2 regions of the Ureibacillus sp. FSL K6-3587 genome follow, and region 1 is predicted to be linked to the other one. Evidence: predicted binding sites of a transcription regulator. Region 1 holds the regulator's gene; the other holds the start of a gene.
The links. Region 1 encodes Rex, which represses fermentation and respiration genes when NADH is low (regulators of the CRP and FNR family bind a similar motif). Its sites were predicted from a motif close to TTGTGAAATATTTCACAA; they were not measured.
Positions count from the first base shown of each region.

Region 1 (16,045 bases):
CGAGTTCCAGCTCACTGTGGGTTTGTTTTAATGAGTCCAACTCGTTTTGCAGCTCCAATGCTTTTTCGTAATCGCTGAAAATTTCAGGTTTGCAGAGCTCAAGTTCGATGTCATTGATTTTATTTTCAATTTGGGACATGTCTTTTTCGATTTCTTCCAATTTTCTTTGTATTTGTCTTTCCCTTTTTCTGATTTCTTTCGCATTTGCCATTGATGAATGGTCCGTTTTGGTTTCTTGTTTTTCTGCCTGTTTTGCCGCATTCATTTCTGCCAATTCCATCAATTCTTGTTTTTTCTCAACATAGTAGTCGTAATCCCCTAAATATTCGAACGTTCCCGTTGAAGATAGTTCGACGACTTTAGTGGCGATCTTATTGATGAAATAGCGGTCATGGGAAACGAAGAGAATGGTTCCCGGATAATCCATCAATGCATTTTCAAGCACTTCCTTGCTGTCTAAATCGAGATGGTTTGTCGGTTCGTCCAAGACAAGGAAGTTCGCTTTTTGCATCATCAGCTTTGCAAGGGCAAGCCGGGCTTTTTCTCCACCGGACAGTGCGTTGACAGGTTTTAACACATCATCGCCGCTGAATAAAAATTGCCCCAATACGGTGCGGATTTCCTTCTCGGGCAGTAACGGCCATTCATCCCACAGTTCATTCAGCACCGTTTTATTACTGTGAAGTTTTGCCTGATCTTGATCATAATAGCCGATTTTGACATTCGTTCCGTATCGGATGTTTCCGGAAAGTGCCGGCAAATCTTTCACAATGGTTTTTAAAAAGGTGGACTTGCCGACACCATTTGGACCGACGATGGCCACCCGATCCTGCCGGAAGATACGCAAATTGATGTTTCTTGAAACGATATGATGTTCATCATAACCGATGGCCAGGTCATCAACGGATAACACATCGTTTCCGCTTTGCCGTTCAATGTCGAAACCGAATTTTGCGGATCTTTCATCGCCTGCCGGGGCATCCATCCATTGCATGCGTTCCAGCATTTTTCTCCGGCTTTTCGCCAGTTTGGAGGTAGATGCGCGGGCGATGTTCTTTTGAATGAACTCTTCCAGCTTGGCTTTCTCATCCTGCTGATGTTCATACATTTTTAAGTCGCGTTCATATTGCTTCGCTTTTTGATCCAAATAATCGCTGTAATTTCCAACATATTTTGTGACGCGGCCTCTTGATACTTCATATACGATATTGACGATCTGATCCAAAAAATAGCGGTCGTGGGAAACCATTAAAATGGCACCGGAATAGGATTTTAAATAATTTTCAAGCCAGCTTAATGTTTCAATATCCAAATGGTTGGTAGGCTCGTCCAAAATTAATAAATCCGGTTTGCTGAGCAGCAGTTTTGCAAGGGCAAGACGGGTGCGTTGACCACCGGATAAGGAAGAAACGGGTTGGTCATACATGTCGGGATAAAATTTCATTCCATGGAGGACGGAACGGGTATCCGCTTCATATTGGTAACCGCCCGCATCTTTGAAGGCATGCTGCAGTTGGTCATATTCCGCCATGATTCGGGAGTAATTCGTCGGATTTTCATAGACGGATGGATCCGCCATTTGCTGCTCCAATTCACGCAACCGCATTTCCTGCTTTTTCAACGGTTCAAAGACCGTCATCATTTCTTCCCAAATGGTCCGCTTCGATTCGAGGCCTGTATGTTGCTCCAAATAACCGATTGTTATATCTTTAGGAATGATGATTTCCCCGGAATCGTATGACATTTGACCGGCGATGATTTTTAACAGGGTGGATTTCCCGGCCCCGTTACGTCCAACCAAAGCAACGCGGTCCCGATGTTGAATTTCCAGTTTGACATCCCTTAATATTTCATCAGATAGGAAAGATTTCGACAGTTGATTCACTTGAAGTATGATCAATTTTTACACCTCAATTCACTCTTCTATAGTGTAATAGAAGAGGGGATTTCAAGCAATGCGCATGCTTTACTTATTGAGCTATGTTTAGTAATATAAAATCAATTTCGATTTGAAAGTAAACAGGGGGATTATCGTGGTGAAAAAAGATATAAAAATTCCACAAGCGACAACAAAAAGACTTCCTCTTTATTATCGCTTCTTGCAAAATTTCGCAAATGCCGGAAAACAGAGAGTTTCATCTCAAGAATTAAGCGAGGCAATGAAAATTGATTCCGCAACAATTCGAAGAGATTTTTCTTATTTCGGAGCTTTAGGAAAAAAAGGATACGGATATGATGTTGCATACTTGCTGGAATTTTTCCGGCAAATTCTCGACCAGGATGAGGGGGCAAACGTTGCCCTTATTGGTGTGGGAAATTTAGGAAATGCTCTATTAAAATATAACTTCCAGAAAAATCATAATACAAGAATCGTCGTTGCTTTTGATACGAAGGCGCCGATGGAGGGGCATGAAGTCAATGGGATCCCGGTTTATCATCCGGATCGATTAGAGGAAATGTATCAAAAATATAATGCGGAGCTTGCCATCTTGACGGTTTCTTCGCGTTCAGCCCAAGCCATTGCGGATCGCCTGGCAGCCATCAATGCAAAAGGGATATTGAATTTTACACCGGTCCGGCTGAACGTTCCGGATACGATGAAAGTGATGAATATCGATTTGGCTGTGGAATTGGAGGCTTTAATCTATTTAATTCGCAATAGTGATTGATGAAAAGTTTTCACAAACATTCATTTGATATGTAATGCAAAATGTGTCGAATTGGGGTAAAATAATTACATATTTAGAGGAGGTGGCATCAATGGTTGTGCACTTAAGTGCAATTTCACCAGCAGCTCTTGTCGTTATAGGGATTGTGGCTTTAATCATTTTTGGACCGAAAAAATTGCCTGAATTTGGACGAGCAATGGGAACGACATTGCGCGAGTTCAAAAAAGGTACGCAAGGGTTATTAGATGATAACGAAAGTACAGAAAAAAAGAATATTATTGAAATAGATCAGCAGCAAAAATCCATTGAAACGGTTGAAACGAAAGAAAGAGAACAGAATAAGTAATTTTGAGGATGTCTAGCAAATGGATCCAAAAGAACTTCCGGTTATAGAACATATAGAGGAATTAAGAAAGCGCTTAATCATATGTGCGGTTTTTTTCGTTATTGCATTATTTGCTGGATTCTACTTGGCGGAGCCGATTATCAAATACATTCAGTATGATGCAGAGCCATTTATCGAACACTTTAAGCAGAATAATGAACAGTTGGATCAATCAAATGAACTCACGTTAAATGCTTTTAAAGTGACCGATCCGCTCACCGTTTATTTGGAAGTGACATTTTTTGTTGCATTGATTTTGACATCGCCGGTGATTTTATATCAACTTTGGGCGTTTGTTGCACCGGGATTGTATGAAGCGGAACGGAAGGCGACATTAAAATATATCCCTTACGCTTTCATCCTGTTTTTGGCGGGCGTATTGTTCGGTTATTTTATCCTTTTTCCGAATGTCATGAATTTCATGATGAATTTGTCCGAGCGGTTAGGAATTCAACAAGTGATTGGGATAAACGAATACTTTTCCTTTCTCTTCAAATTGGTGATTCCTTTTGGGCTTTTGTTTCAACTCCCGGTCATCACCCTGTTTTTATCACGGCTCGGTGTATTGAATCCGAAGTGGATGGTCAAATTCAGAAAGTATTCTTATTTCGTGCTCTTTGTGATTGCCGTACTGATTGCGCCGCCTGATTTGGTTTCGTATATCATCCTGTCGATTCCGTTGTTCATTCTATATGAATTCAGCATTGTGATTGCAAAAATCGGATACAGGAAATTTGAAAAATCGGAAGAACAGCGGTTGAAGGAAGAAAAGGAAGCGGAACAGAAACAACAGGTGGAAGCGGCACTGGCGGAACAACGCCGCCAAATCGAACAAATGAAAGAACAAAATTAAAGCCTATTTTCAATGATGTGAATTCATTGAAAATAGGCTTTTTTTTTTTTCATCTTTAAATTCCTGCAAAAATCAATGATTGAAAAATTGTTGGATTTTATCAATGTTCAATTGCAAGTAAGTAACGAAACCATTCAACAGCATATGGGCAATAATCGGAGTAATTAAACGCTTTGTCTTATAATACAAGTAAGATAGGATAAAGCCGGTAATTGTATAAAGGATAATGTGACTGAAATCCAAATGGATGATGGCAAAGAAGATGGCACTGACAAATGCGGCCACCCAAAAGTTGTTTTGTGCTTGCATGATGGAACCGAAAATTACCCGGCGAAACACAAGTTCTTCCAGGACAGGCCCAAAAAATACGGAAGCAAAAATCATCACCGGTGCGATTTTTGTCACTTTGATAATGGCTTCCGTGTTTTCGGAGCCGGGATTGATGCCTAATGATGATTCAATTTGTACGCCGATCACTTGGCCAAGATAAATCATGAAAAACCCGACAATTCCCCAAACAATGGCCACGGGCAACGGCTTTTTTTCTCCCTTTAAGCAATTCCAAAAGTTTTTATTCCTTGAAATAAGAAGAATGGAGATGATGAATGCAATCCCCGCCGTGATGGAAGACCACCATCCGGCCAAGGCAATATTCGCTGAACTTCCTTCCAAATCAATGAAACTTAAAAAGAAGTTTTTTAGGGGAGGTATCCAAAGTAAAAAGGAAGAAAGTTGAAAAGCGATGTAAGTGATTAATACATAAAATGCTGTTTTTTGAGTTTGCAAATTTTTTGAACTGGCCAATCGTATGATTCCCTCTTTCCCGAAAAAATGTTAAAAATGTAATTGGAGGCATAAACTGACAAGTGTGATTGCTTCTTTTTACTAACCATATTCTATTGTAGAGGAAGTTAGAAAGAAAAGAAATTTTTTATACTTCTCACTTGCAAAAATAGGAACGATTCATTATTATATAATTGTGTTAGCACTCGGTTGGGTGGAGTGCTAATAATGGTAGTTAAAATATGATTTAGGAGGTTGTTTCACTTGCTAAGACCATTAGGAGATCGCGTGATTATCGAATTAGTTGAGGTAGAAGAAAAAACTGCTTCCGGACTTGTACTTCCAGATTCCGCGAAAGAAAAACCACAAGAAGGTAAAGTGGTGGCAGTAGGTCCTGGCCGTGTATTGGACAATGGAACTCGCGTTGAACCTGAAGTAAAAGAAGGAGACGTTATCATCTTCTCCAAATATGCGGGAACAGAAGTGAAATACGAAGGCAAAGAATATTTAATTTTAAGAGAAAGCGACATCTTAGCTGTTTTATAATAAATAGACCGAACAATCAAAATTGCGCCTACTAATTTTTATGAAATGGCAGGCATTTTTATCCCAATTTTGATTACCGAAAGAAAAAATACGGAGGTAAGACAAAATGGCAAAAGACATTAAGTTTGCAGAAGAAGCTCGCGCGTTAATGTTAAAAGGTGTTGATAAATTAGCGAACGCGGTGAAAGTGACATTGGGTCCAAAAGGCCGCAACGTTGTTCTTGAAAAGAAATTCGGTTCACCTTTAATCACAAATGACGGTGTAACAATCGCAAAAGAAATCGAACTTGAAAACCCATATGAAAACATGGGGGCAAAATTGGTTGCTGAAGTTGCTTCCAAAACAAACGAAGTGGCAGGGGACGGTACAACAACTGCAACTGTTTTGGCACAAGCGATGATCCGTGAAGGTTTGAAAAACGTAACAAGCGGTGCAAACCCTGTTGGAATCCGCAAAGGGATTGACAGAGCGGTTGCTGCTGCTATCGAAGAATTGAAAAATATTTCCCGTCCAGTTCAAAACAAAGAAGAAATCGCTCAAGTCGCTTCCATCTCTGCAGCTGATGAAGAAGTGGGTAAATTCATCTCTGAAGCGATGGACCGTGTTGGTACTGACGGTGTTATCACAATCGAAGAATCAAAAGGTTTCGCTACTGAATTGGATGTAGTGGAAGGTATGCAATTCGACCGCGGTTACGTATCCCACTACATGGTAACTGATACAGACAAAATGGAAGCAGTTCTTGAAAATCCTTTCATCTTAATTACAGATAAAAAAATCTCCAGCATCCAAGACATCCTTCCATTATTGGAACAAGTTGTTCAACAAAGCAAACCATTATTAATCATCGCTGAAGATGTTGAAGGTGAAGCTTTGGCAACATTAGTATTGAACAAATTGCGCGGAACATTCCAAGTTGTGGCTGTAAAAGCTCCTGGATTCGGTGATCGCCGCAAAGCGATGCTTGAAGATATCGCTATCTTGACAGGTGGACAAGTGATCACTTCAGACCTTGGTTTAGACTTGAAAACAGCTGACCTTTCTCATCTAGGACGCGCTGGCAAAGTGGTTGTAAACAAAGACAACACTACAATCGTTGAAGGCGCTGGAGACCAAGCTGCGATCGAATCACGCGTAAATCAAATCCGTGCGCAAATCGAAGAAACAACTTCAGAATTCGATAAAGAAAAATTACAAGAACGCTTAGCGAAATTAGCTGGCGGTGTGGCAGTAATCAAAGTGGGTGCTGCTACTGAAACAGAATTGAAAGAACGCAAACTTCGCATTGAAGACGCATTAAACGCTACACGTGCAGCGGTGGAAGAAGGTATCGTTGCAGGTGGTGGTACTGCATTAGTAAATGTTTACAAAGCAGTAGAAAAAGTATTGGATGAAACAGAAGGCGATGTAGCAACTGGTGTGAAAATCGTGCTTCGCGCCCTTGAAGAACCAGTTCGTCAAATCGCAGAAAATGCCGGCTTAGAAGGTTCAATCATCGTAGACCGCTTAAAACGCGAAGAAGTGGGAATCGGCTTCAATGCTGCTACAGGTGAATGGGTGAACATGATCGAAGCTGGTATTGTTGACCCAGCAAAAGTAACTCGTTCCGCATTACAAAATGCTGCATCTGTTGCTGCATTGTTCTTAACAACTGAAGCGGTGGTGGCTGACATTCCTGAACCACCAGCACAAAATCCAGGTATGCCAGATATGGGCGGCATGATGTAATCGAAAGACTTCAATAACACCATCTTTTGGAAACGGTGAAATGGTTAAAGGGTTCTTTCCATCCCAATGGAGAGAACCCTTTTTTATGCTTTTATATTGAAATTTATGCTCAATCAGAATAATCTGTTCGCGCGGAAAAAAGATACCTGTTTTCTCTTTCGTTCTACATGGCTTTCAAGATAAAATAATTGAACTAGCAGTTTTAAATCTATAAAACCTAAAAGAAGAATTCGCCCCAAAAGCCGGAGTTGGAATCAAACTTTTGGGGTGATTTTATATTTCTATAATTTAAAATAAAATTTATAAGAATAGTATGTTTTAAAATCTGAAAAATTATTTTATAATAATGAATAATTCACTATGCTATGTTGTATTTTATATGGAACAAAAATTTCAAAGGAATATTGGATAGATTTTTCACGGGTTGGTATTGAAAATCATCTGAAACGAAGAACAAATGGAAGTGCAAAATCGTTTTATTATATAAAACAACCGTATGTAAGATGCAACCAATGTTCCATATCTGTTTCTTTTTGATAATTTTCTTTTCATGTATAATACAATTAGCTAGTTTTTGTAATGAAACATCATTGTGTGTGGAGGTTTCTTATGGAAGCATTAGATATTTTAGATAGTTTAAACGAAATGACCGTGTTTTATGAGCCAATTTTTAGTGCGGATTCGCATTCGATTGTCGCTTATGAAGTTTCCGGAAAACTTACAGTAGACGACAAAACGATCGATATTATCGATTTTACATACGATTCTACGATGCCTGAAGATTTGCGGAAAGAAGTGGAGCTTTATTTAATTGATAAAGCTTTGTCGGAAACGAAGGACGCACTAAAAGAATATTATCTTTACCTTCCTTGCAACCCAAATCTGTTTATGACGGATATAGGTGACGCCTATTTCCAAACTATCAAGAAAAATGTTGATGAATCGCTATTATCAAAAATCTACCTGGTGATTCCGGCGCATAAGTATGAAGGGGAAGCCGAGGATTTGCATCATCCGATCCGGTATATGAAAACATATGGAGTCAAAATTGCTTTGGACGAAATCGGAAAAGACAGCAATCTGGATCAAATTTTAATGTTGGAGCCCGCCGTCTTAATCATTAATATCAGCCAATTGAATTATGATGCATGGGGTTCCCAAAATCCCGTTTTTACGACTATTCAAAATTTGGCGATCAAAATGGGCGCCGCTTTAATGTTTCATGATATTAAAACGGACTATCAATTGCATCATGCTTGGAAACATGGTGCCCGTTATTTCAAGGGAGAATATTTACAGAAACCTTCTACACAGTTGAATCCGAAAGATGCATTAAAAGAGCGGTTCCGCAATGATTGCAAACAGTTTATCGCAACGGAAAGAAAGCAGCTGGAATTGAAATATGAAGAAATGAAAAAATTGAAACGAAACATTTCGACCATCGTGGAACAATCAAAAATACAAAGCAATGATGTGGAGTCACTCTTGGCGTTGGCAAGAAAACTGAATCAATATGCTTTTCGATTTTATATTTGCAATGAAGAAGGTTTTCAAATTTCACCAAATATCGTGCGCAAAAATGGTGAATGGGTAGTGGAAGAAGAGGCGCTCGGAAAAAACTGGAGTTGGCGACCATATTTTCTATTGAATATCATTAAATTAAAAGATGATGCGAAAGGTGAATTGTCAAATATCTATAGCGATATTAAGACAGGGGAATTGACGCGCACGTTTTCAATGAAACTGGATGACGATGAATATTTATTTGTCGACATTTCGCACGATTATTTATATGAACATAACCTATTGATATGATGATGCTGTTCATAACCAACCAACAGCAGTGTCGGAGGCCGTCCGGAAAGCCTGACTTTCTGGATGGCTTTATTTTTTGCGGCAAGGAAAACGAATTTTCCTTGCAAAGGCATCATAAAATCTATTGATTGTCATAAGCGCGTAAAGGAGGAAGTGCCATACAAATACATGTCGTTCGGCCGGGAGAAACGATTTGGGGAATCGCGCAAAGCTACAATGTAAATGCTCAAACAATCATACAAACCAATCAAATCGAAGCCCCCGATGAATTAGTGGTAGGGCAAGCCATTGTCATTCCGATTGTAGGAAGCTTTTACTGGGTTCAGCCTGGGGATACCCTTTTTACCATCGCCCAACGTTTTGGGGTGAACTATATTACCCTTGCGCAAGTGAACGGTCTCAATCCCAATCAACCATTGCTTCCAGGATTAAGATTATACATTCCTCCGCGGCAGAAAACGGATGCCGAAGTGAATATTTACATTGAACCGACCGGAGATGCAGTCAGCCAAGTACTGTTGAACAGCGCCAGGGAGGTGGGAAGACACCTCACTTACTTGGCGACATTCAGTTATCAGGCAAGAAGAGATGGCAGCCTTGTGCCGATGCCGATTCAGGGAATCCCGGAGGTGGCCCGCAATAGTGGAGCTTCCTTGATGCTTGTTGTGACGAATTTGGAAAATGGCCAGTTTAGCGGGGAACTGGGCAGGGATATACTGCAAAGTTCAGCCGTGCAAGATGTTCTTCTCGATAACATCATTGAAGAAGCAAAACGCATTGGAGGCGTATCGGATATTCATTTTGACTTTGAGTTTTTGCCGCCGGATCAGAGAGAAGCCTACAATAATTTTTTAAGGAAAGCGGCGGATCGTCTACATGCGGAAGGATTGCTGATTTCCAGTGCGTTAGCGCCGAAATTGTCCCGGGAGCAAGCGGGGCAATGGTACGAAGCCCATGATTACAGAGCCCACGGGGAAATTGTTGATTTTGTTGTATTAATGACTTATGAATGGGGGTACTCAGGGGGACCGCCAATGCCGGTGTCGCCCATTACGGAAGTGGAGAAAGTATTGAATTATGCTTTGACGGAAATTCCTCAGGAAAAGATTATGATGGGGCAAAATTTATATGGCTATGATTGGACTCTTCCCTATGTGGAAGGGGGAAAATACGCGAGAGCCATCAGTCCCCAGCAAGCCATTGCCATCGCCCGCGATCATCATGCGGAAATCCAATATGATTACGTTGCCCAAGCGCCATATTTCTATTATATCGATGATGAAGGAAACCGGCATGAAGTGTGGTTTGAAGATGCCAGATCCATTCAGGCTAAGTTCGATTTGCTGAAACGATTGAATTTGCGCGGAATCAGTTATTGGAAGTTAAGTTTTGCGTTTCCGCAAAATTGGTTGTTGATCCAGGACAACTTTAACGTGACAAAAAGGTGAGAGGGTATTCGTGTCCGTTAAAAAGTAAAAGAAATCCTCCAAATGAAAAGCCCGGCTTCCGGCAGAAAGGTTTGATGCTTCAAATGGATTGAACCGGGCTTTTTTGTGTTTATGTCTTAAAATCTCTCTTTTATAACAAAAAATTACTTGATAATAGCAATCAAATACCGGTATATTGAGCTGGGAATCATACCGGCAGAAAATAACAAGTTTAATCCGAAGCGCTCTGTCACATATACTGAATTTGTTACGTCCGCTGTACGATTTGCCCGCAAAGCGGTTGAAATGGACGTTGAGTTTTAAACAAGCCACTGGGCTTGTCTAAAAAGTCCATAAAAACAGAGCGAATGGAGAAAACAATGAGTTTTTCCATTCGCTCTGTTTCCTTATTTTTGAAATTGGTTTGGGAATTTGCGGCCCATTTCAGTATGTTGTGGGCCATTGCCACAATCCCGAATTCTGTTCGGACTTTATGAAGCCCCCGTAACAGAAATCGAGTGAAACGCAAATTGCCCTTGATGTTCCCGAACACACTTTCGACATCCACTTTACGCTTCGCATAAAGAGCTGCCTTTTGTTCGTCACCAAGAGCTGCTTTGGCTTTCGCTTTCATTTCTTCATAAATCGTGTTCCAATATACTCGACGATTTCCTTTGGCTTTCGTACACCCATTCTTCAACGGGCAATCCGTACAATCTTCACACTCGTACACTTTCAAATCTTGTATGTATCCAGATGCATTTTTTCTTTTTTGATAATACTTGAATACGACTTTCCGATTGTTCGGACAGATAAAGCAATCGTCTTCTTCGATGTATTTCCAGTTTTGTACTTTTGATAAATCCTTTTTAAACTTTTTACTTTGTTCCTTCAAATAGGTTTGGTATGGGGCTAATAATTCAAAACGAGGTTCTTTTTCTTCGCCAATCGCATATAAATAGTTTTCTTCACTCGCATATCCTGCATCGGCAATGACATACTTGAGTTTCTTTTCCTTCGGTATCGATTCCAATAACTTTTCCATAAATGGTTGGAAACAGCGAGTATCTCCTGGATTTTGATAAATTTCAAATCCCACGATAAATTGATGTTGTGTGGCGAGTTGAACATTATAACCCGCCTTGAGTTGGCCGTTTTTCATATGGTCCTCTTTCATTCGCATAAAAGTGGCCTCATGGTCGGTTTTCGAGTAGCTATTTCGTTCACCTAGAATCTGTTTTTGTACTTTGTATTTTCGTAATCGTGGAAGATAATCCGTTTGAATCGTTTTCAGTTGTTTGGTGAGTTGGGATTTTTTAGAGCGAAGTTCTTTTTTTCTTTCTTTGTCTTCTTCCTGTTTATAATCTTTTTCCAAAGCTTCTATTCTCTCAGAAAGTTGTGCCGATGATTTTTCTAATTCTTCTTCTAATTGTTCTTCTTTTAATTCCTCCAAGGCGATTTGGTGCGCTTCTTGTAGAAACGATTGAATTTTGGCTCGTAGTTTCTGATCATATTTTTCTACGGATTTTCGCCATACAAACGTATATTTGTTGGCATTCGCTTCTATTTTCGTACCATCCACAAAAATATGGTCGAGGTCGATAAATCCTTGTTCTACTAGTTGAAGGACAAATTGTTCAAATACAGAATCCATCATGTTTGACATACGAACACTACGAAAATCATTTATTGTGCGATGGTCAGGGGTTTGCAATCCCGCCAACCACATCATCGGAAGATTTTCTTTCACCATTTGCGCCATTTTCCGACTTGAATAAACGTTTTGAGTGTACGCATATAAAATCACTTTCAATAACATTTTAGGGTGATAGGGTGCACGACCCCCACCAACATAATGAGTATACAACACTTCATCCGGAATCGATTCCACCATTTCATCCACTAAACGGGCGACATGATTTTCAGGAATATACATTTCGATATCTAAAATGCTCATGACTTGACGATTGCAATAAGGTTGGAAAACTAGCTTTTTGCGTTTCTTATTCTTTTGAACCTCTATTTTTTGAATACCCTCTAGAGTCATTTCTAATTGCGTGTTATAATTTTCTTGAATAGTCATTTGATTATTCATAAGAAATCGTCCTTTCTTTAGAATGTTTTTTTGGTCAATTTCATTCTATAAAAAAGGACGATTTTTTTGTACCCTAAAAACAGAAAAAAGGGCTGAGCCGAAGGTCGATTCAATCGACTTTTCGGACAGCCCCATTTTGGTATTGGGCAGATAGTTGAAAAATAAAAAAATGCTTCCCGAAGACTTCGTTATTGTTTATAATATTCGTATATGAATAAATGTTTATATACGAATTGGTGGTGAGTGCAGTGGAAAACGATAAAGAACTTCATGATAACGATGAAGAACTATTTGATTTGGATGAAGAGACATTGTTTTTAGTATCCCAAACCTTTAAAGCGTTGAGCGATCCAACCCGAATCCGGATCTTATACTTGCTTTCCAAAAAAGAGTGTTCAGTGAGTGAGATTGCAAAAAAATTAAATTTAAGCCAACCGAACGTTTCCCATCAATTGCGTTTTTTAAAAAACTTGCGCCTTGTCAAATATCGGAGGGAAGGAACGACGCTGTATTATTCCACCGATGATGACCACATTATGCATATGTTGTACCAAACGATCGAGCATTCGCAGCATAATTAACAAAAAAATATATATGAACATATACTAATATAAAAGGAGGTATGATGATGGGACATGGACATCATCATGCACATCACGATCATACACATGGTGCCAATAAGAAAACATTAACCATCGCATTTTTTATCATCGCCGCCTACATGGTTGTGGAAGCAATCGGCGGTATAGTGACAAACAGCCTTGCATTGCTTTCCGATGCCGGACATATGTTGAGCGATGCCATTTCATTGGGTGTCGGTGTCCTTGCTTTCAAGTTTGGAGAGAAGGTGGCGGATTACAGCAGGACTTACGGGTACCGGCGTTTTGAAATATTGGCCGCCGTTTTTAACGGGGTCACATTGATGATCATTTCCATTTTCATTTTTATTGAAGCCATTGAACGCTTTGTTCGCCCCACGGAAATTTCATCCCATGGCATGTTAGGGATTGCAATTTTCGGATTGGCAGTCAATATGCTTGTGGCATGGATATTGATGCGCGGCGGAGATACGCACGATAATTTAAATATGCGGGCGGCTTTTCTCCATGTGATCGGTGACATGTTGGGCTCTGCTGCCGCAATTCTGGCCGCGATATTCATAATGCTTTTTGATTGGAAATGGATGGACCCGCTGGCAAGTATCATCGTGGCGCTTATCATCATCAAGGGCGGCTACCGGGTGACGAAAGATTCCATTCATGTATTGATGGAAGGCACGCCAAGCAACGTCAACATCGATGAAATCATATCATTATTTAATAATACGCCAGGCATTATCGGGATTCACGATTTGCATGTATGGTGTATTACCAGCGGTCAAAATGCGTTATCGTGCCATGCGGTAGTGGAAGACAGTTTATCATTAAAAGACATACAAAAAATATTAAAAAATATCGAACACGAACTGTTGCATTTGGGGATTGCCCATATGACAGTGCAAATTGAGGACGGGGAACATGTGCATGATGATTCCGTCTTATGCAAGAATAACGGCCATTCCCATCATCACCACCATCACCATCACTAAAATGAAGCCTCCATCAAGGGAAGATGGAGGCTATCGTTGTTGCAATATTTTCTTTAACTCTTCCAAGACCTCTTTCAGCGGCTGTTTTTCTCCCGCTTCAAAAAAGTGGTTGAACGGATCTCCTGATGCCTTTACCCTTTCCATGACGGTTGGAATGGTAAAGTTATTTGGATGCAATCCTTCCTTCACTTCTTCCCATAGCAGCGGTGTGGCTACACATCCCCATTCATTTCCCCGCGGCGAGTAGGGGGCGATGATGGTTTTTCCCTCGGCATGTTGCACATAGTCCAAGTATAATTTATTCCCTCTTTTCTTTTTCAGCCTTTCCAATGTGAACATTTGCGGGTTCCGATCGACTAAGAACCGGCAAATGAATTCAGTAAAAATACGGGTTTCATCATAAGTGAACCGGTTTTTTGGAAGGGGAAGATAGACTTGCAACCCTTTGCCGCCGGAGGTTTTTACGAATGAATGGAGTTGAAACTGGTCAAAGATGGCTTTCATTCTTAATGCGGCTTCCATTGCAAGCGGAAATTCATTCACCGACGGCGGATCCAAATCGAATACGATTTCAGTCGGACAATCGGTATCGACCGTCTGAAAAGGGATATGGAATTCCAATGCCAATTGATTGCCGAGCCAGAATAAGGTTTCCAAGTCATTGCAAACAATATAATCAATATCATCGATCCGTTTGGTTTGTACAAAATCCGGTGCATAATCCGGAACATTTTTTTGATAAAAATGTTCTTCAAGTACGCCGTGGGGAAACCGGATGGTAGTTAGAACACGGTTTTGCAAAAAGGGAAGCAAATAAGGGGCAATGGTTTCCAAATAAAGTAGATAATCCACTTTCAACAAATTCATTTTCGGCCAAACCGGTTTATCCGGATGGGTGATTTCTACTTGTTCGGGGATTGGATGAAGTTGATTCTGGAAAGTTTTCCAATTACATTCTTCAGGTGTCAAGTCGAAACGGAAAGAATGGAATCTCGGCTCCCTCAATTTTTTTCCATCAAAATCGATGCATGCGATATCGACGCAAATGGAAGGGGGCAAAGTCCAAATGGAATCGAAAGTTTTTTCTCCCTTTGTCTGGAAAAAGGCGGCGAGTGTCTGAAATTCTTCATTGGAAAGGCCATGTTTAAAAGCGGTGACTTCCATTAATTGATTGTCCTTATATATGGCGCCGGTGAAATAATCATTTTCTTTGTTGAAAGTGTGAACGATAACCGATACATAGCGCCAATTTTTTATTTTCAGCCAGTCCGTTGTTCTTTTTCCGCTTGTCCAAAGGCTGTTTTTTCGCTTGGCGACCATCCCTTCACCATTATGTTTTTTGATTCTTTCCCAAAGTGCATCGCCTTGTTCATAGCTTTCAATACATTGGATTTGCCCGCGATGATAAAATGTGGTTTTTCCTGGAATTCCGGCTTTTCCAAACAATTGGGATAATTGTTTTTTCCGTTCGACGAGAGGAAGCCTTTGCAGATCTTCCCCCTTTGCCATCAACAAATCAAAGGCGATGTATTGGCAAGGAAATTGTTTGCTTGCCTGTCGGATTTTTTGAGTGGATTTTGTTTTTCCGCGGGATTGGACGACGGAGAAATTGCTTCGAAAATTGTTTTCCAAGTAGACGATTTCACCATCCAATGTCAGCGGAAGAAAAGGTTTTACCTTTGGATAAGAATGTTTGCAAAAATCGATCAGTTCCGGAAAGAGGGGCGACAAATCCCGATGATTTCTGCTGATGATTGCGGGAACTTCTTCTTCCCATTGCAAAATCGCCCGATATCCATCATATTTTGCCTCATATATCCATTGATCTCCTGTTGGCCATTCGTCAGCGGATGTCAACAACATCGGTTTCATGGCATAACCTCTTTTTTCATTATTGTTCAACGGCACGCAAAGGATATACATAGTTCTTTTTCAATAAAGCATAATAAGAAAAAAGTAGGTGACGTTATGCACACGATGTGGAAAGGCAGCATCAGTTTCGGTTTAGTGAACATACCAGTAAAGCTGCATGCGGCCACAGAAGATAAAGATGTGAAATTGAGGCAACTCCATAAAGAATGCCATACGCCGATCAATTATAAAAAGGTGTGTCCCGTTTGCGACCGGGAAGTAAAAAATGAGGAGATTGTCAAAG
Region 1 is NZ_CP151969.1:1,579,536-1,595,580, forward strand. It holds gene NSS77_RS07795 (ABC-F family ATP-binding cassette domain-containing protein) at 1-1,900, opposite strand, end outside; gene NSS77_RS07800 (redox-sensing transcriptional repressor Rex) at 2,037-2,669, shown strand; gene NSS77_RS07805 (twin-arginine translocase TatA/TatE family subunit) at 2,761-3,015, shown strand; gene tatC (twin-arginine translocase subunit TatC) at 3,035-3,907, shown strand; gene NSS77_RS07815 (type II CAAX endopeptidase family protein) at 3,980-4,711, opposite strand; gene groES (co-chaperone GroES) at 4,955-5,236, shown strand; gene groL (chaperonin GroEL) at 5,343-6,965, shown strand; gene NSS77_RS07830 (EAL-associated domain-containing protein) at 7,575-8,780, shown strand; gene NSS77_RS07835 (glycoside hydrolase family 18 protein) at 8,939-10,228, shown strand; gene NSS77_RS07840 (IS1182 family transposase) at 10,476-12,302, opposite strand; gene NSS77_RS07845 (metalloregulator ArsR/SmtB family transcription factor) at 12,551-12,883, shown strand; gene NSS77_RS07850 (cation diffusion facilitator family transporter) at 12,931-13,890, shown strand; gene NSS77_RS07855 (DNA ligase D) at 13,921-15,762, opposite strand; gene NSS77_RS07860 (Ku protein) at 15,859-16,045, shown strand, end outside.

Region 2 (16,045 bases), 120 kb from region 1:
TTAAAAGAAGGGGCAAATTTCAATTTCCGGAAACCCGTTTCCCTTGTATCCCCCCATGATTTGCAATGTTTATCCAATTTACAATTGGAATATGAAGGTCCGTTATTCCATTTGGTGATGAACAAAAAGAGATTGGGCAAGCTCTATCGTTACAATGTCGGATAAAGAATGAAAACTTTGGGAAATGTTGCACCTTTGAATGAAATAGAAAACATGGAGCAAAATAAACAACATAGCAAACGAATGGTTTGAGAGGTGCAACGATGGAAAATATCAATGAAATCCCGAGAGATCAAGGTATCGATCATAGCCTGACCCTGTTGAAAGAAGGATATGAATACATTTTAAACCGCAGAAAAAATTTGCAAACAGACATTTTCGAAACAAGAATATTGGGGAAGAAAGCGGTTTGTTTAGGGGGAAAAGAAGGAGCCCAATTGTTTTATGACCAATCAAAGTTTCAACGGCAAGATGCTTTTCCGAACCGGGTCGTCGAAACATTGTTTGGAAAAAATGCCGTTCAAACTCTTGATGGAGAAGCCCATCGCCATCGGAAAAAAATGTTTTTAAATGTCATGACGAAAGAAAAAGTAGATAATTTCTTGGACATTATGAAAATCGAATGGGAGAGGGCATTGGACGAGTGGAGTAAAAAAAATGAGATTGTCTTTTATGAAGAAATGAAAACTTTATTATGTAAAGCGGCTTTCAAATGGATCGGATATCCGCTTCATGAAGACAATGCAGAGACCTTTATGAATGAATTGGGGGCGATGTTTGAATCACCGGCCGCTTTTGGTCCGGAGCATTGGGCGGGAAGAAACAAAAGAAATCGAATGGAAAAAAAGATGGAGAAATTGGTGGAAAAAATCCGCTCTGACGAAGTGCAAGTACAGCAAGACTCCATCATGCATCAGTTCGTTTTTTATAAAGATTTGGACGGAAACGTGTTGGATGCCGAAACGGCCGCTGTTGAAATCATCAATATTTTACGTCCCGTGATTGCGATTTCCGTCTATATCAATTTCATTGTCATGGCATTGGCACAATATCCTCATGAAAGGGTAAAGCTGAAAAAGCACCCCGGTTATACCCCGCTTTTTATTCAAGAAGTCAGACGATTTTATCCATTTTTTCCTTTCGCTGCGGCAAAGGCGAAAAGCAGCTTTACATGGAACGGTTACGCAATTCAAGAGGGGACTTTGGTGCTGCTTGACATTTATGGGACAAACCACGATCCAAATTTATGGGACAACCCTGATGAATTTCAACCGGAGCGTTTTGCCAATTGGAAAGATGACCGGTTTAGCCTGATTCCCCAAGGAGGGGGAAATGTTGAAACCACACACCGGTGCCCGGGTGAACAATTGACCATCGAAACGATGGGAATGGCGCTGGATTATTTGATAAATAAAATGGATTATGAAGTGCCGGAACAGGATATGTATATTACAATGAATACGATTCCGAGCATTCCAAAAAGCAAAGTGATTTTGAAAGATGTGAAGCGGGTAAGGGAAAGTATTCATTAAGATGGACTGGGCTGTCTGAAAAGGGCCTTCTTTCAGGCAGCCTATATTTGTGCCATTGGCAATTGGAATCCCAGGAGGCCAGGAATCGAGATGATACAGAATAGCCCCACCCGGAGAAAATCCTGGGTGGGACTATCAAAATCATGTTCGGCCAAAAAGCACAGGGATAGCATGGATAATGTCCATCGGTGTGACTCCATAATTGGATGTTTCTTTTCCTAACTCCTCCGCGGCGGTTGCATGATAGTAGCTTGCGCTCAACATGGCTTTTAATGGATCTTTTTGTTGAGAAACCAGGGAGGCAATCAAACCTGTCAACACGTCCCCGCTGCCGCCTTTCCCTAATGCATCATTTCCATGGGGGTTGATCCAAAGCTCTCCCTTTGGTGTAGCAATGATTGGACGATGCCCTTTCAACAATAGATAAATGCCGTATGTGGATGCCAAATGTTTCGCGGTTTCAAGACGGCCCGCTTCAACTTCGGCAACAGTTTTTCCTGTTAAAGTCGCCATTTCTCCGGGGTGGGGAGTTGCAATAATATCGCCGCTATAATGTTGTAATTGATTCAAATGATTCTTCAGAAAATATAACCCATCCGCATCAACGATCAGCGTTTGCGTTGTCAGCTTTTCCAGCAATATTTGAATCATCGCATCGCCGTCACATTCTCTTCCCAATCCCGGACCGAAGACAATGGTTTTAAATTTGGAATAGTCTATGTTTTCAAGAGCCTTGCAATCTATCGAACCATTGGTATCCGGAAGCGGGAGGAAGAGACTTTCATGGCACGTTCCGGCAACCTGTGAATAAATCGTTTCCGGGATGGCAAGGGTGACAAGGCCGATGCCGGAATGGAAGGCTGCCTTCGCGGTATAAATAGGTGCCCCTACATAATATTTCGAACCGCCAATGATCAAACAATGGCCGAAAGTCCCCTTATGTCCATGTTTTACCCGTTTTGGCAGCGAAGTTTTCGCCGTTTCCGCATCCAACAGTTTTGGCAATGGCAATTGAAGGATTTCAACAATCGAATCGGGAACAGAAATATCAGCCACTTTCCATTCCCCGATCACTTTCGGTCCATCCCCGACGAAAAATCCGATTTTCGGCAGGGCAAAAGTGATGGTTTTTTTTGCTTTGATGGCGATATTCGCCACTTCCCCCGTGTTGCTGTTCAAACCTGAAGGAACATCTACACTGATTACATCTTTATGAGATTCATTCACCGCTTGAATGATTTCGTAAAAAGGGGAACGCACTTCACCCGAAACGCCTGTCCCAAGCATCGCATCAACAATCACATCCGCCGATTGAATATGGAAGAAGATGTCTTCTTCTCCGGCCCGATAAACATAAAGAGGCAACCGGCGATTTTGATACACTTGATAATGAATATGAGCGTCACCTTTCAACTTTTCCTCATTGCCGATAAAGCAAAGCGACACATCATATCCAAAGTCGATCAGACGTCTTGCAATAACAAAACCATCGCCGCCGTTGTTTCCTTGTCCCGATAAAACCAACACACGGGTATAGTTGGGGTAGTCGCGCAAAATCTCCTGCACGACCGCATTTCCCGCGTTCTCCATCAATACAACACCGGGCAGTCCCAACTGTTCCATTGTATAACGGTCCATGATTTGCATCGATTTTTGATCGGCAACATACATAATTTAATCCCCTTTTCATAAGATATTTTGAGATTCTTCCACTTTACTTAATTTTACAATAATCATTTTATCGGTAGTGTGAAACTTATGGGAAAGAACAGGAGTCTTATTATGATAGGTTTGACTAAGTGAAAGAAGAGCTTCATAATGAAAGAGTTAATGTAAAAATCAAGAATGAAGAGAACAAGGGGAAGAAAAAATGGAAACATGGATTCAGGGAATCATGGAGGATTTTGGATATATAGGCGTCTTCTTTTTAATTATGTTGGAAAACTTGTTTCCTCCAATACCATCAGAAGTCATTTTAACCTTTGGCGGCTTTATGACCACTTTTACGGATTTGACGGTGACAGGAGTCATTATCGCTTCAACCCTCGGGTCGGTAGCGGGGGGGATTATTTTATACGGTATTGGTTTGCTATTGGATGTAGAGCGTCTTGTCAAAATCGTTGATAAATACGGGCGCATTCTAAGATTAACAAGAAATGATGTTTATAAAGCGGATGCATGGTTTGACCATTACGGTTTTTGGACAGTCTTTTTCGGCCGGTTTGTGCCGGTCATCCGCAGTTTAATCTCCATTCCGGCTGGGATGAGCAACATGAAATTCTGGCTGTTCCTATTGCTGACGACATTAGGTACATTGATTTGGAACACGGTGCTGGTCCATGTGGGTGCCGCAGTTGGCGACAATTGGACGAAAATTGTTGAAGTGATGGATGTTTATTCAAATATCGCCTATGTTGTGATTGCCATTGCCTTTCTTTTATTTGTCTTCTGGTTCATCAGAAAAAAGCAGTTATTGAAAAAATAAGGATGGGAACGAGTGCCCATCCTTTTTGATTGGAACAAGGAGCTTGCTTTTGTCTTGAAAGCGAATGTCGCTCACCGTTTTTCATCCTTCCTTTTCCACCTGGTCTTTTGGAAGGAAAAATGCAACCAAAAGAATGGCCGGCAAGAGGGAAATAATTTTCATTGTCAAGTTGATTCCAATCGTATCAAGAAGCCAGCCAATCGCAACAGAACCGATTGCGCCCATTCCAAAGGCGAATCCGGTTGTCAGCCCCGCCATTGTTCCGATTTTCGATGGAACGAGTTCTTGTGCATAAACGACCGTAACGGAGAAGCTGATCATAATCAGCGTGCCGATGACAATGAGAAAAACGGGAACAAGCCAAAGGGGCATGTACGGAAGCAGCAAACATAAAGGAATCGGCACGACCACTGAAAGTAGAATCACATTTTTTCGGCCGATGCGATCGGAAAGGGATCCCCCAAAAAATGTCCCGACGACGCCAAAAGCCATAAAAATGAAGATGAAGATTTGGCCGATACGGGTAGTTAAATGATAGTGGTCTATTAAATAGAACACATAGTAATTTTGGATATTTGTTGTGTAAAAAGAACGGGCAAAAATGATGGTAAAGAGCAATAACAGAGCAATTCCCACCTGCTTTTTCGTTAAAGGCGGCAGGGAAGAGACCAGAATTTTCTTTTTCTTTTTATTCAACTTTTCCGCGCGCAATTGGCGTGCATACCATTTTGAAATGTTGAATAATAGAAATATACCGATGGCTACGAGAAGAAGGAGTACAGCCGCTCCCCGCTGCCCCAAAGCATTCAGAATAAAGGCGCCGATCAAAGGGGCAATGGCTTGTCCCGAATTGCCGCCCACCTGGTAAATGGATTGGGAAAGTCCCCGTTTGTTTCCGGCAGACATAAAGGAAACCCGGGACCCTTCCGGATGGAAAATGGCGGAACCAAATCCTAAAAAGATGGCCGCAATTAAGATGATGTAATATTGACCTGCGAACGCGAACATGCATAAACCGATGAAGACACTTATCATTCCGATCGGCAAAGCGTAAGGCATCGGCTTTTTATCGCTGATGAAGCCGACGATTGGTTGAAGGGTTGAAGAAACCATATTCAAAATGAACGTTATAAGCCCCAACTGTGTAAAAGTAAAACCTAAGTCTCTTGAAAGATAAGGGAACATGGCCGGCGCTATATTTTGGACCGTATCATTGATCAAATGTCCAAATGCGATGGCAATCATAATCGGATAAATGGGTGCTTGAGCATTTTTTTCCGCCAATGTAGTCACACCTTCTATCAAATTTCAAATCCGTTAATTTCCATTTTATATAAAAGTCCGTTCAAATGTGAACAATTTGCTTGCTTCCCAGCGATTTTGCGCTGTTTTGTAGAAAATTATACCGGGTGATGGAATACTTTAGTAAAACAAATCAAACAAAGGGGTACTTACTTGTGACAGCAAACCAGTATATGAATTGGAAACGAAATATCAGCATTTTTCTGGCGAGCCAAACGATATCGCTTTTTGGCTCTTCCATTGTCCAGTACGCCATCATGTGGTATATCACTTTGACGACCCAGTCGGGAGTCATGATGACGATTGGGATTCTTTGCGGATTTGTTCCCACCTTTTTATTATCGCCTTTTGCAGGGGTGTGGGCGGATCGGTATAACAGGAAAATATTAATTATCCTGTCCGATTCGGCGATTGCCCTTGCCACACTTATCCTGGCCATTTTCTTCCTGAGCGGTTATAAGTCTCTTTGGATGCTTTTTCTGATGTATATCATCCGATCGATTGGCACGGGTATCCAAACGCCGGCAGTAGGCGCCATATTGCCGCAAATTGTACCGGAAAAACAGTTGACAAAAGTGAACGGAATTAATGGAAGTATCCAGGCATTTGTCATGTTGGTTTCCCCAATGATCAGCGCGGCATTGCTTTCGATCACCACATTGGAAATGTTGTTTTTCATTGATGTGGTAACCGCTGCGATTGCGGTGGCAACATTATTGTTCTTTTTGCGGATCCCGCCGCATGAAAAAGCTTTGGAACAAGGGAAAGTTGGATATTTTGATGACTTTAAAAAAGGATTATCCTATATTAAAAACCATGCCTTTTTAAAAACTTTGTTCACTCTCTTTGCAATCTTTTTCGTTTTGGCGGCGCCGGTTTCCTTCCTTACGCCACTGCAAGTAACCCGCACCTTTGGGGGAGACGTTTGGCGGCTTTCGGCAATCGAAATTGCATTTTCTGTCGGCATGATGATTGGGGGAGCGGTCATTGCCGTATGGGGCGGATTTAAAAACAGAATGCATACCATGGCATTATCGAGCATTTTTCTTGCGGTTTGTACTTTATTGTTAGGGATTGTGCCAAACTTCTGGATTTATTTATGTATTATGGGAATAGCCGGTGTAGGAATGCCCCTGTTTAATACACCTACGACTGTATTGTTGCAGGAAAAAGTGGAGGGGGATTACTTGGGAAGGATATTCGGCGTGTTTTCGATGATTTCAACATCCATGATGCCATTGGGAATGCTTATATTCGGGCCGATAAGCGATTTGATTGACATCGAATTGTTATTAATTGGTACGGGCATTGCCATGCTGATGATCAGCTTCTTTTTAGTGGGCAATAAAGTGTTGGTGGAGGCAGGAAAACCAAAAGAAGAGAAATGAAAAGTGCGGCATTGCGCCGCACTTTTCATATTTATTAATAAGCCAAACCGTATAATGCTTTGATATGTGATAGGTAGCGTACGTGGCTTGCTTCTTTCATTAATGAAGCTGGCAGACCTTTTAATAAAATATTGTTGCTGCCGACTGTCGCTACGCCGTCTTTGCGTCCAAGGCTTGCAAGGGTACCGGAGTTCACTGGGCTGAACTCTTTTAATTTTTGCCCTTTAATTGTGGCATAAATGTTGTAACCTGCAAATTCACCCATTTGCCATGCGTTTTGGGCAGTAGGGGCATATAATGGACGGCCTCCTCCTTCAGGAAGCGCAACGGAAGCGTCACCAACCACGAATACATCCGGATGGGATTTGGAGCGTAAGTATTCGTCAATGATGGCTTTACCGCGGTCGCATTCAAGGCCGGATTCTTGTACGATTGGCAGAGCTGCTACACCGCCTGTCCATACAAACGTATTGGCTGTGATAGTTGAGCCGTCTTTTAATGAAATCACATTGCCTTCCACGCCTGTTACAGGAAGACCTGTCAAGAATTCAACGCCGCGGGCTTCCAAAGATTTTGTTGCACGTTCAATGAGTTCATCAGGCAATACCGGCAAAATTTTTGGACCTGCTTCAATCAATTTGATTTTTAATTCGCCAGGGTCTACGGCGTATTTAGCGCAAATGGTTGGAGCGTTATCGACGATTTCACCGACAAGTTCCACACCTGTTAGACCGCCGCCGCCAATGACGATGGTTGCATCCGCTTCGTCTTTTGTTTTCGCATAAGACGCAATTTTGTTTTCAATATGATTGTAGATTTTTTTGGCGTCATCAACGGATTTCAATACCATTGAATTTTCTTCCAAGCCTGGAATGCCGAAGAAACCGGTTTGGCTGCCAAGTGCCACAACTAAGTAGTCATAGGATAAAACAGAACCGTTTGCCAAGAATACTTCTTTATTTTCAACATTAAAGGATTTTACTTCTTGGATTACTGTTTCAATATTTTTGCCTTTAAATAATTTTTTTAATGGAAAGGAGATTGCTTTTTCTGAAATTGTTCCTCCGGCTAGGCGATGCAATTCAGTAATTAATTGATGATCGGGATATTTATTGACAACTGTTATTTTTGCTTCATCTTCATTTGCATATTTACGTAAAGTTAAGGCAGTTAATAAACCACCATAGCCAGCACCTAAGATGACGATGTGTTTTGACATATTATTCCTCCGTCCTTACTTTATTAAATGACAACCATTATTGATTTTTACGTTCAGCTGAAACTTCCAAGAAGGCGTTCGCAAAGCGTAAAAGTTTTTGAACTTCCGGATTTTTTAACAGTTTTAACACGCCGAACAAGCCGATTGATTCACTGGATTCATCAGCACGATCTTTGGCTTCAATGGCAGTCTGTGCCAAGTTTTTGACTGTGCCGACAACAGGTTCGGAAACTTCTTTGATTGCGTTCACTGTATCGCTTTTTAACACTTCATCTGTCGCCACTTGTTGCGCAAAATCGTAAGCTTTTGTAAGAAGTCCCACCAATTCAGCCAGCTTTGGGAGTTGTTCTACTAAATATGTCAAGGACTCTTGCACTTCAGGTTTTAATAACTGATCGAGTAAATCTTGCTTTTCCTTGTTTACAGCGGACTCAACTTGATTCACTAATTCTTCTGACATACCCATTCTCCTTTACTTATCTTTGTGCCCATCTAAAAACAACATTTGGGAAGAAAAAACTCAACATGAAACTATGTGAAACATTTAACAAAGTTTACTACAGTTTAAATATAATACAAAAATCCGTTAAATCAAGTGCTGTTTTTACAGAGGGCAATATTGTCTTCAACAAAAAGAAATGAAAACGTTTTCCTTTTTTATCACCTTTTTATAAAAAAGAAAAGCATATCGTTTTTTGAAAATTTATAAAATTATGCCAATTATATTGCGAAATTGTTGAGTTTTTTTGAACTTTATTTTTTCCATTAATTGAATTATACGCTTTATCTATTTTAATTTCTAATATTATTTTGTTATTTGTTTTTATAAATTGATAAATAACTATCATTTTTTATTATTATGTTTACACCCAAAAAATTTATGTTGTTGAAAAAGGAAAAAATTCAGCTGGGATGCTGAATTTTTTTGTTATAGGTATATTCACCATTGGTCGCTTCTATTAATGCTTTATTTTCAATCGGTATACGTATGGATAACATGATCAAGTTGAGAACGGTGAACACAATGGCTGTGAAGTAGGCTTGGAACATCATCGGCAATAGAATGATTTCACAACATACGACCAGGTAATTCGGGTGTTTGAAAAATGCATATGGTCCCGTTTTAATGGTTTTGGCCCCGGGCAGGACAATGATTTTTGTATTCCAAAACATCCCTAGTGATGATAAACACCAAACTCTCAAAGATTGCACCAGTAAGAAGAGGAACAATAGATAGCCAAAAAAAGGGGATATTGATCGTTCAAATACAATGACTTCCACTATGAGACTGATAAAGAAACCGGCATGGAGCAAGATCATGAACGGATAATGGGAAGCCCCCACTTCGTATGCACCAAGTTTCCGCATTTGTTTTTCATTCCGTTTTGCGATAATCAATTCGCTGATTCTTTGCAAAATGACGAAGGAGATGGTAAAAATAAAAATCTGCAACTTAATCCCTCCATTGGAGCAGTACGGCTTCCCCGCTAAATCCGGGTCCCAGAGCGACCAGTAAACCGTATGCCCCGGCTTTACCCGCAATTTTCATATATTCATCCAAAACGTATAATACGGTCGGTGAAGACATATTGCCGTTTTCTTGCAGAACTTTTTTGGAAAGGGCGGTATGGTTTTCGCTCAGTTGAAGCGCATCCTGATAGGCAAGCAGCACTTTCTTTCCCCCGGGATGAGCGATGAAATGTTCCAGATCTTTTAATGAAACGCCTGCTTCGTTGAAAAATGATTGAATAAACGGCCCAAGCCAATTTGAAATAATTGTCGGGATATCTTTTGAAAAGATGACATGAAAACCATCATTTTTTATATCCCATCCCATTACATTTTCTGAATCGGGCATCCATTTTGAAGCCGTTCGCAGAATATAGGGGATCTGTTTCCGGGTTTCCACTTCCGCTTCATCGCCGCAGACCAAAGCGCAAGCGGCACCGTCCGCGAAAAGGGAAGCTCCGACCAGGTTGCTTTTTGAATAATCGTTGCGCTGAAAGGTGAGGCTGCATAATTCGACGCAGACAACGAGCACTTTTTCTTTGGGATGGGCAAGGCAATAATCAAATGCCCTACTGATGCCGGATGCGCCTCCCACACAGCCGAGCCCCCAAATCGGCAACCGTTTGATCCGGTCGGAAAATTTCAGTTTGTTCATGATGCGTGCATCAATGCTGGGAGTGGAAATGCCGGTGCTGGATACAAAAAAGATGGCGTCAATTTCTTCCGTCGATATCGGCCGATTCAAAAAGATTTCATTCTGAAGGCAATTTTGAATCGCCTTCACGCTATATTCCACCGCAATTTGAATATATAATTCATTCCGTTCTTCAAAGGTATGTTCTACTTTGTGCCATTCCAACGGCACGCAAAAATGCCGGGTCTTGATTTCCCCATTTTCAAACACTTTTAATAGCCTTTCTAATCGGGGAATTTTATTTTGAAATAATGCCTTTGTAAACTGCTCAATTTCATGCTGATGGAGAGTGTATTGTGGTTTATGGGTGCTGACCGAAACAATTTTAGGCATTTGTGACCTTCCTTTTTTTATCTATCATTTCCAGGCGGTTGACCGGTTATGCAAAATCATGAAGCGCCTTTTTTACGCTTCTTTTTCTTTGCGTTTTTCATTTAATGAAAAAGTTTTTTGCAATAACTCTAAATATAGTAAAAAATAATCGATGCAATCTTTTACGAGTTCAGTATATGAGGAGAATTCCGGTCCCTTTTGATAATGTAGATAGTCATTTTTTAAGACTTCCAATAATTTTTTTGAGAATAAGTGGATATTGGTTGAATGGAATTTTTCCAAGCAGTGGATGAGACTGCTGAACAGCACCGTATCTTCCGAATCCGGGTGCTCAATGATTACAATGTCTTTTACAAGAACTTCAAGGGATTTGATATAACCGAAAAAGGCGATATCATGATTGCCGTGCAATTCCGCATGTACGGATTGGGTATATAAATTTTGAAATTTTTTTGATGTGTTTTGAATCAGGGATTCGTTTCGAAAGGTGTATTCAGGAATCGTAAATAAATATTGATTTTGGGCATTGCTCAATGCCTCGCATTTATTGACGACAAAATAATCGTTTCTGCAGGAAGGGCAAGTCAACGATAACACTTGGATATGAAAACTTTTATTTTCAAACCGGTAAGTGTTTTCGACCGTTGGATGAATATCCAAATTGCAGTGAGGGCATTTGTTCAGGATTATGTATTCTCGATTGTCATAATGGTATTTAGTTTTTGTTAATTTGTTCTCCTTTTTTTGCATCATCAGGGCAAATCTCCTTTATGTGCAGTTGGTGGCATTTTCTTCAACTATTCTTTCCAAATAATTAAAAAATCATTCAAATTTTATAAAAAAATGGAAAAAAACCGCTCCGACTATTCGGAACGGCTTTTCATCAAGTTTATATTAATTTTCCTCCAAATAATGAATAACGGCGTCTCTCAAAAATTCCGCCGCCCCTCCACCTTTTTTGTCGTAGTAGGCTTTAAAACGGTCGTCTGCCACATACATTTCCACCAATCCGCGATGGGCCTCTTTTGAATAAGAGGACCAAGTGTAAGTGAGCCATTGTTTATGTTTTGCGGCCAGTTCCCGGGCAAGAGGGGAAGCAGGGTCACCCGTTCTCTTAGCCTTTTCCAACAGATCAAGAATTTCTTCTGCCAGTTGTTTGAATGCCTCAAAGTCTTCTTTTGACATATTGCGGAATTTATTATTGGACCCGTTGACTGCATCGTCGCCGTACTTTTGACGGATTTCTCCGCCGTATTTTTGTTCATTTTCTTCTATTAACCGCTCTTTGAAAGCTTCAAATTTTTCTTCATTATTCATTGTCATCTCTCCTTTTTCATGGGCGATCGTTTTTTTCACAGAATCGATCAAGTTGTCCAGTCGGGATCTCTTTTTCATCAGCTGTGCCAAGTGGCTTTCCAAAGCTTTGAGTGAATCAAAGTTTGGGTCATTCATGATGGAAAGAATTGTTTCAATACTGACGCCCAATTCCCGGAAAAATAAAATTTGTTGCAACCGGTCGACTTCTTCTTGGCCATAAATCCGGTAGCCGGAGCTGTTGATTCTTTTCGGTTTCAATAAGTTGATTTCATCGTAGTATCGCAACGTTCTTGTACTGATTCCTGCCAATTTCGCTAATTGGCTGATCGTGTATTCCATTGAAATCCCTCCTGACAATCTCATCTTAAAGGTTGACGCAACGTAAAGGTCAATAGAAAAATCAAAATAATGAAGAAAAACTGGCTACAAAATTCAGCATGGATTATATTTAAATTTGTAGTGAAGGAATGAAAGGTTGTCGAAAATGGAAAATAAAGATTTAAAAATTGTGAAGCAGCCAAAATATCAAAAGATTGCCGCCGATATCGCCTCCAAAATTGTAGAAGGCAAATATACCATTGGTGAAAAAATTTACGCCAGATCTTCCCTTGCCAGCCAGTACGGGGTTTCAGCGGAGACGGCAAGAAGAGCAATCGCTGTTCTTCAGGATTTGGAGATTGTGGAAGCGACAAAGGGCAGCGGTGTTGTCATCAAGTCTTACGAAAAAGCGGCAAATTTTATAAAACAATTTTTGGATGTAGAATCCATTCATCAAATTCAGTTGGAGATGTTTGAAAGCATCAATCGGCAAAAGAAAGAACTTGAAAATTTGAAAGAGATTACCGAAAGATTGGTCAGCCGTACGGAACGATTTCGTTCAATCAATCCTTTTGTTCCTTTCCATATTGAAATAAAAGGGGATTCTCCGCACTTGTCCAAGACCATTGGAGAAATCAACTTTTGGCACCACACAATGGCAACCATTGTCGGTATCCGCAGAGGGGAAGAATTGATTATTTCCCCAGGCCCCTATGCGACCATCGAGATGGATGATGTAATTTATTTCATTGGTAATGATGAATGCTTGGAAAGGGTTCAAAAATTTCTGTTTCCTAATTAAAAAAGGCTTACAAAAGCAATTTCGAGCTTTTGTGAGCCTTTTCTATTATTTTTTTGCAGTTTTTGAGATTGATAATTTGACTAAAGTAACAACTTATTGTTATCATAGAGTTGTTACTTTTTCCGGTAGCTGGTTTGCTGAGAGGTGATGAACATGGAAAAAATTAAAGTGGAACATGTGACGAAAATATTCGGAAAACATGTAAATGCTGCTCTAAAACTTGTAAAACAGAAAAAGAGCAAGACGGAAATATTGAACGAAACCGGTGCGACAATCGGAGTGTACGATGCAAATTTCACGGTGAATGAAGGTGAGATATTTGTCATCATGGGACTTTCCGGAAGCGGTAAGTCGACATTGATCCGTTTGTTAAACCGGTTGATTGATCCTACAAGCGGGAACATCTATATCGATGGTCAAAATATATCGAAACTGAATAAGAAGGAATTGAGAAACATCCGGAGAGAGAAAATGAGCATGGTATTCCAGAACTTCGGTTTATTTCCCCATCGAACGATTTTGCAAAATACGGAATATGGCCTCGAAGTGAAGGGAGTACCAAAAGAGGAAAGACGATTGAAAGCAGAAAAGGCTTTAGACAATGCCGGTTTATTGGCTTATAAGGACCAGTATCCAAGTCAATTGTCAGGCGGTATGCAACAGAGGGTCGGTCTTGCAAGAGCCCTTGCAAATGATCCAGACATATTATTGATGGATGAAGCTTTTTCTGCTCTCGATCCACTCATTCGGAAAGAAATGCAGGATGAATTGTTAGAACTGCAACAAAAAATGAAAAAGACGATTGTCTTTATTACCCACGACTTAAATGAAGCTCTTAGAATAGGGGATCGCATTGCATTGATGAAGGATGGACAAATCATCCAAATTGGAACAGGAGAAGAAATATTGACAAATCCGGCAAACGATTATGTTCGAAGCTTCACGGAAGATGTGGATCGTTCAAAAGTGTTGACGGTGGAAAACGCCATGATACGGCCTGTGTCCATCAATATTGAAACGGACGGTCCAAAAGTCGCTTTACAGCTGATGAGGGAGGAAAAAGTGAGCGTCATTTTGGCTGTTGATAAGCAAAGAAATTTCAAAGGTTATATTACAGCTAGTGATGCTCACGAAGCTTCAAAACGGGGTGAAAAGCATCTTCATGGAATATTGAGGCAAGATATGTTGACCGTTTCACCAGATACGTTGATCCAAGATGTATTAGGTCCGATTTCCGATTCTCCGACTCCGATCGCTGTTGTAAAGGACGGCAAACTCTTGGGCGTATTGATAAGAGGCGTCGTGATTGAAGCATTATCTTCATCGAACGGAAGTGGAGGTGTTGACGATGAATAAAATGTTGGATTCGATTCCTTCACTCCCGATTGCCGATTGGATTGAAACGTTGATGGATTGGCTGACGGAAAATTTTGCATCCATGTTCAGTTTCATTCAAAAAACGGGCAAGAATTCAATGGAATCCTTTACTGATTTATTGTTATATATTCCACCCATTGTATTTATCTTGATTGTTGCAATCATCGCATTTTTTGCGACGAAAAAAAAATTTGGTTTAGCTGTATTTTCGGTTGTAGGTTTGCTGTTTATTTATAATCAGGGGCTTTGGAAAGAATTGATGAACACCGTTACATTGGTGGTATTTTCAAGTGTGATCGCCATTCTGATCGGCATTCCCATTGGCATTTTCATGTCAAAAAGCAGAGTGGCGGACAACATCATTAAACCGATTTTGGATTTCATGCAAACCATGCCGGGGTTTGTATATTTGATTCCGGCTGTCGCCTTTTTCGGCATTGGGGTCGTTCCGGGGGTGTTTGCATCGGTCATATTCGCATTGCCGCCGACGGTAAGATTTACGAATTTGGGGATTCGCCAAGTGCCGAAAGAGCTGGAAGAAGCGGCGGATTCCTATGGAAGCACGGGATGGCAGAAGCTGTTCAAGTTGGAACTTCCATTGGCCAAATCGACCATTATGGCAGGGATCAATCAAACGGTGCTTTTATCATTATCGATGGTCGTAATTGCATCGATGATCGGTGCACCTGGATTGGGCCGCGATGTGCTTTCCGCATTGCAAAGGGCACAAGTTGGAAACGGATTTGTTGCGGGAATTAGTCTGGTGATTTTTGCTATTATCATTGACCGTTTAACGCAAAGCTTGAATAAAAAGAAATACTGATCAGGGAGGAAGATTTTTATGAAAATAAGGAAGCTCATGTTAATTGTTTTTGCAATAGGCCTCCTATTGGCCGCATGTGGGGGAAATGAGGGTGAAGGCACTTCCAAAAAGGAAGAGAAAGCCATCAACTTGGCCTATGTCGAGTGGGATTCGGAAATTGCATCCACCCATGTGATCGGAAAAGTGTTGGAGGATTTAGGTTATGATGTAACACTGACACCATTGGACAACGCCATTATGTGGGAAGCGGTTGCCAATGGGGAAGCCGATGCATCCGTAGCGGCTTGGCTACCGGTGACCCATGGTGCCCAATATGAAGAATATAAAGAGGATATTGTCGACTTGGGGGAAAACTTGACAGGTGCCAAAATCGGATTGGTGGTTCCATCCCAATGTCATCAACTTAATGTTACATTTAATGGAAAATAATATTTAATTTAACTTTTATAAAATTAGGTAATAAGCCTCTTGTAATTTTAAAAAGGACACCAAAATCGTTTTAGAAGCCAATTTTTGGTTAATAAAACGAGGATGGTGGTTTTTTTGAAAACAAAAAGTACTTTTTTAGGGGCAATTGAGATTACTCGAAAGTTGCTGAATGATGTGATGTTTATGCTTGAATCTCGGACAAAAGAAACGTATTTTACACGAAAAGAAAAGAAGTTAAATTTTAAAAATACTATTCTATTTAGCTTAAACTTTGTTAAAAAGAGCCTCCAAATTGAACTTGACGACTTTTTCGACAAATTTAATTTATCAGAAATTAGTATTTCCAAACAAGGCTATTCAGCCGCACGAAAAAAGATTTCTCCTCTCGCTTTTGTAAAACTTACAAAAGCGATTGTGAATTGGTATTATGAAGAAAATTCCTTTAAAACTTATCGTGGATTTAGACTTTGCGCAATCGATGGAAGTGTGCTCCAAATTCCTGATACTGAGGAGCTTC
Region 2 is NZ_CP151969.1:1,464,273-1,480,317, forward strand. It holds gene NSS77_RS07205 (hypothetical protein) at 1-165, shown strand, start outside; gene NSS77_RS07210 (cytochrome P450) at 264-1,532, shown strand; gene NSS77_RS07215 (NAD(P)H-hydrate dehydratase) at 1,674-3,203, opposite strand; gene NSS77_RS07220 (DedA family protein) at 3,403-4,017, shown strand; gene NSS77_RS07225 (MFS transporter) at 4,099-5,262, opposite strand; gene NSS77_RS07230 (MFS transporter) at 5,493-6,707, shown strand; gene NSS77_RS07235 (NAD(P)/FAD-dependent oxidoreductase) at 6,742-7,926, opposite strand; gene NSS77_RS07240 (DUF1641 domain-containing protein) at 7,964-8,386, opposite strand; gene NSS77_RS07245 (isoprenylcysteine carboxylmethyltransferase family protein) at 8,830-9,378, opposite strand; gene NSS77_RS07250 (3-oxoacyl-[acyl-carrier-protein] synthase III C-terminal domain-containing protein) at 9,380-10,462, opposite strand; gene NSS77_RS07255 (hypothetical protein) at 10,535-11,215, opposite strand; gene NSS77_RS07260 (MerR family transcriptional regulator) at 11,357-12,118, opposite strand; gene NSS77_RS07265 (GntR family transcriptional regulator) at 12,264-12,899, shown strand; gene NSS77_RS07270 (glycine betaine/L-proline ABC transporter ATP-binding protein) at 13,053-14,255, shown strand; gene NSS77_RS07275 (proline/glycine betaine ABC transporter permease) at 14,248-15,099, shown strand; partial or broken gene NSS77_RS07280 (glycine betaine ABC transporter substrate-binding protein) at 15,118-15,489, shown strand; gene NSS77_RS07285 (IS4 family transposase) at 15,634-16,045, shown strand, end outside.
Region 2: the regulator Rex is predicted to act here: its motif matches at 8,460-8,477, upstream of NSS77_RS07240 (DUF1641 domain-containing protein).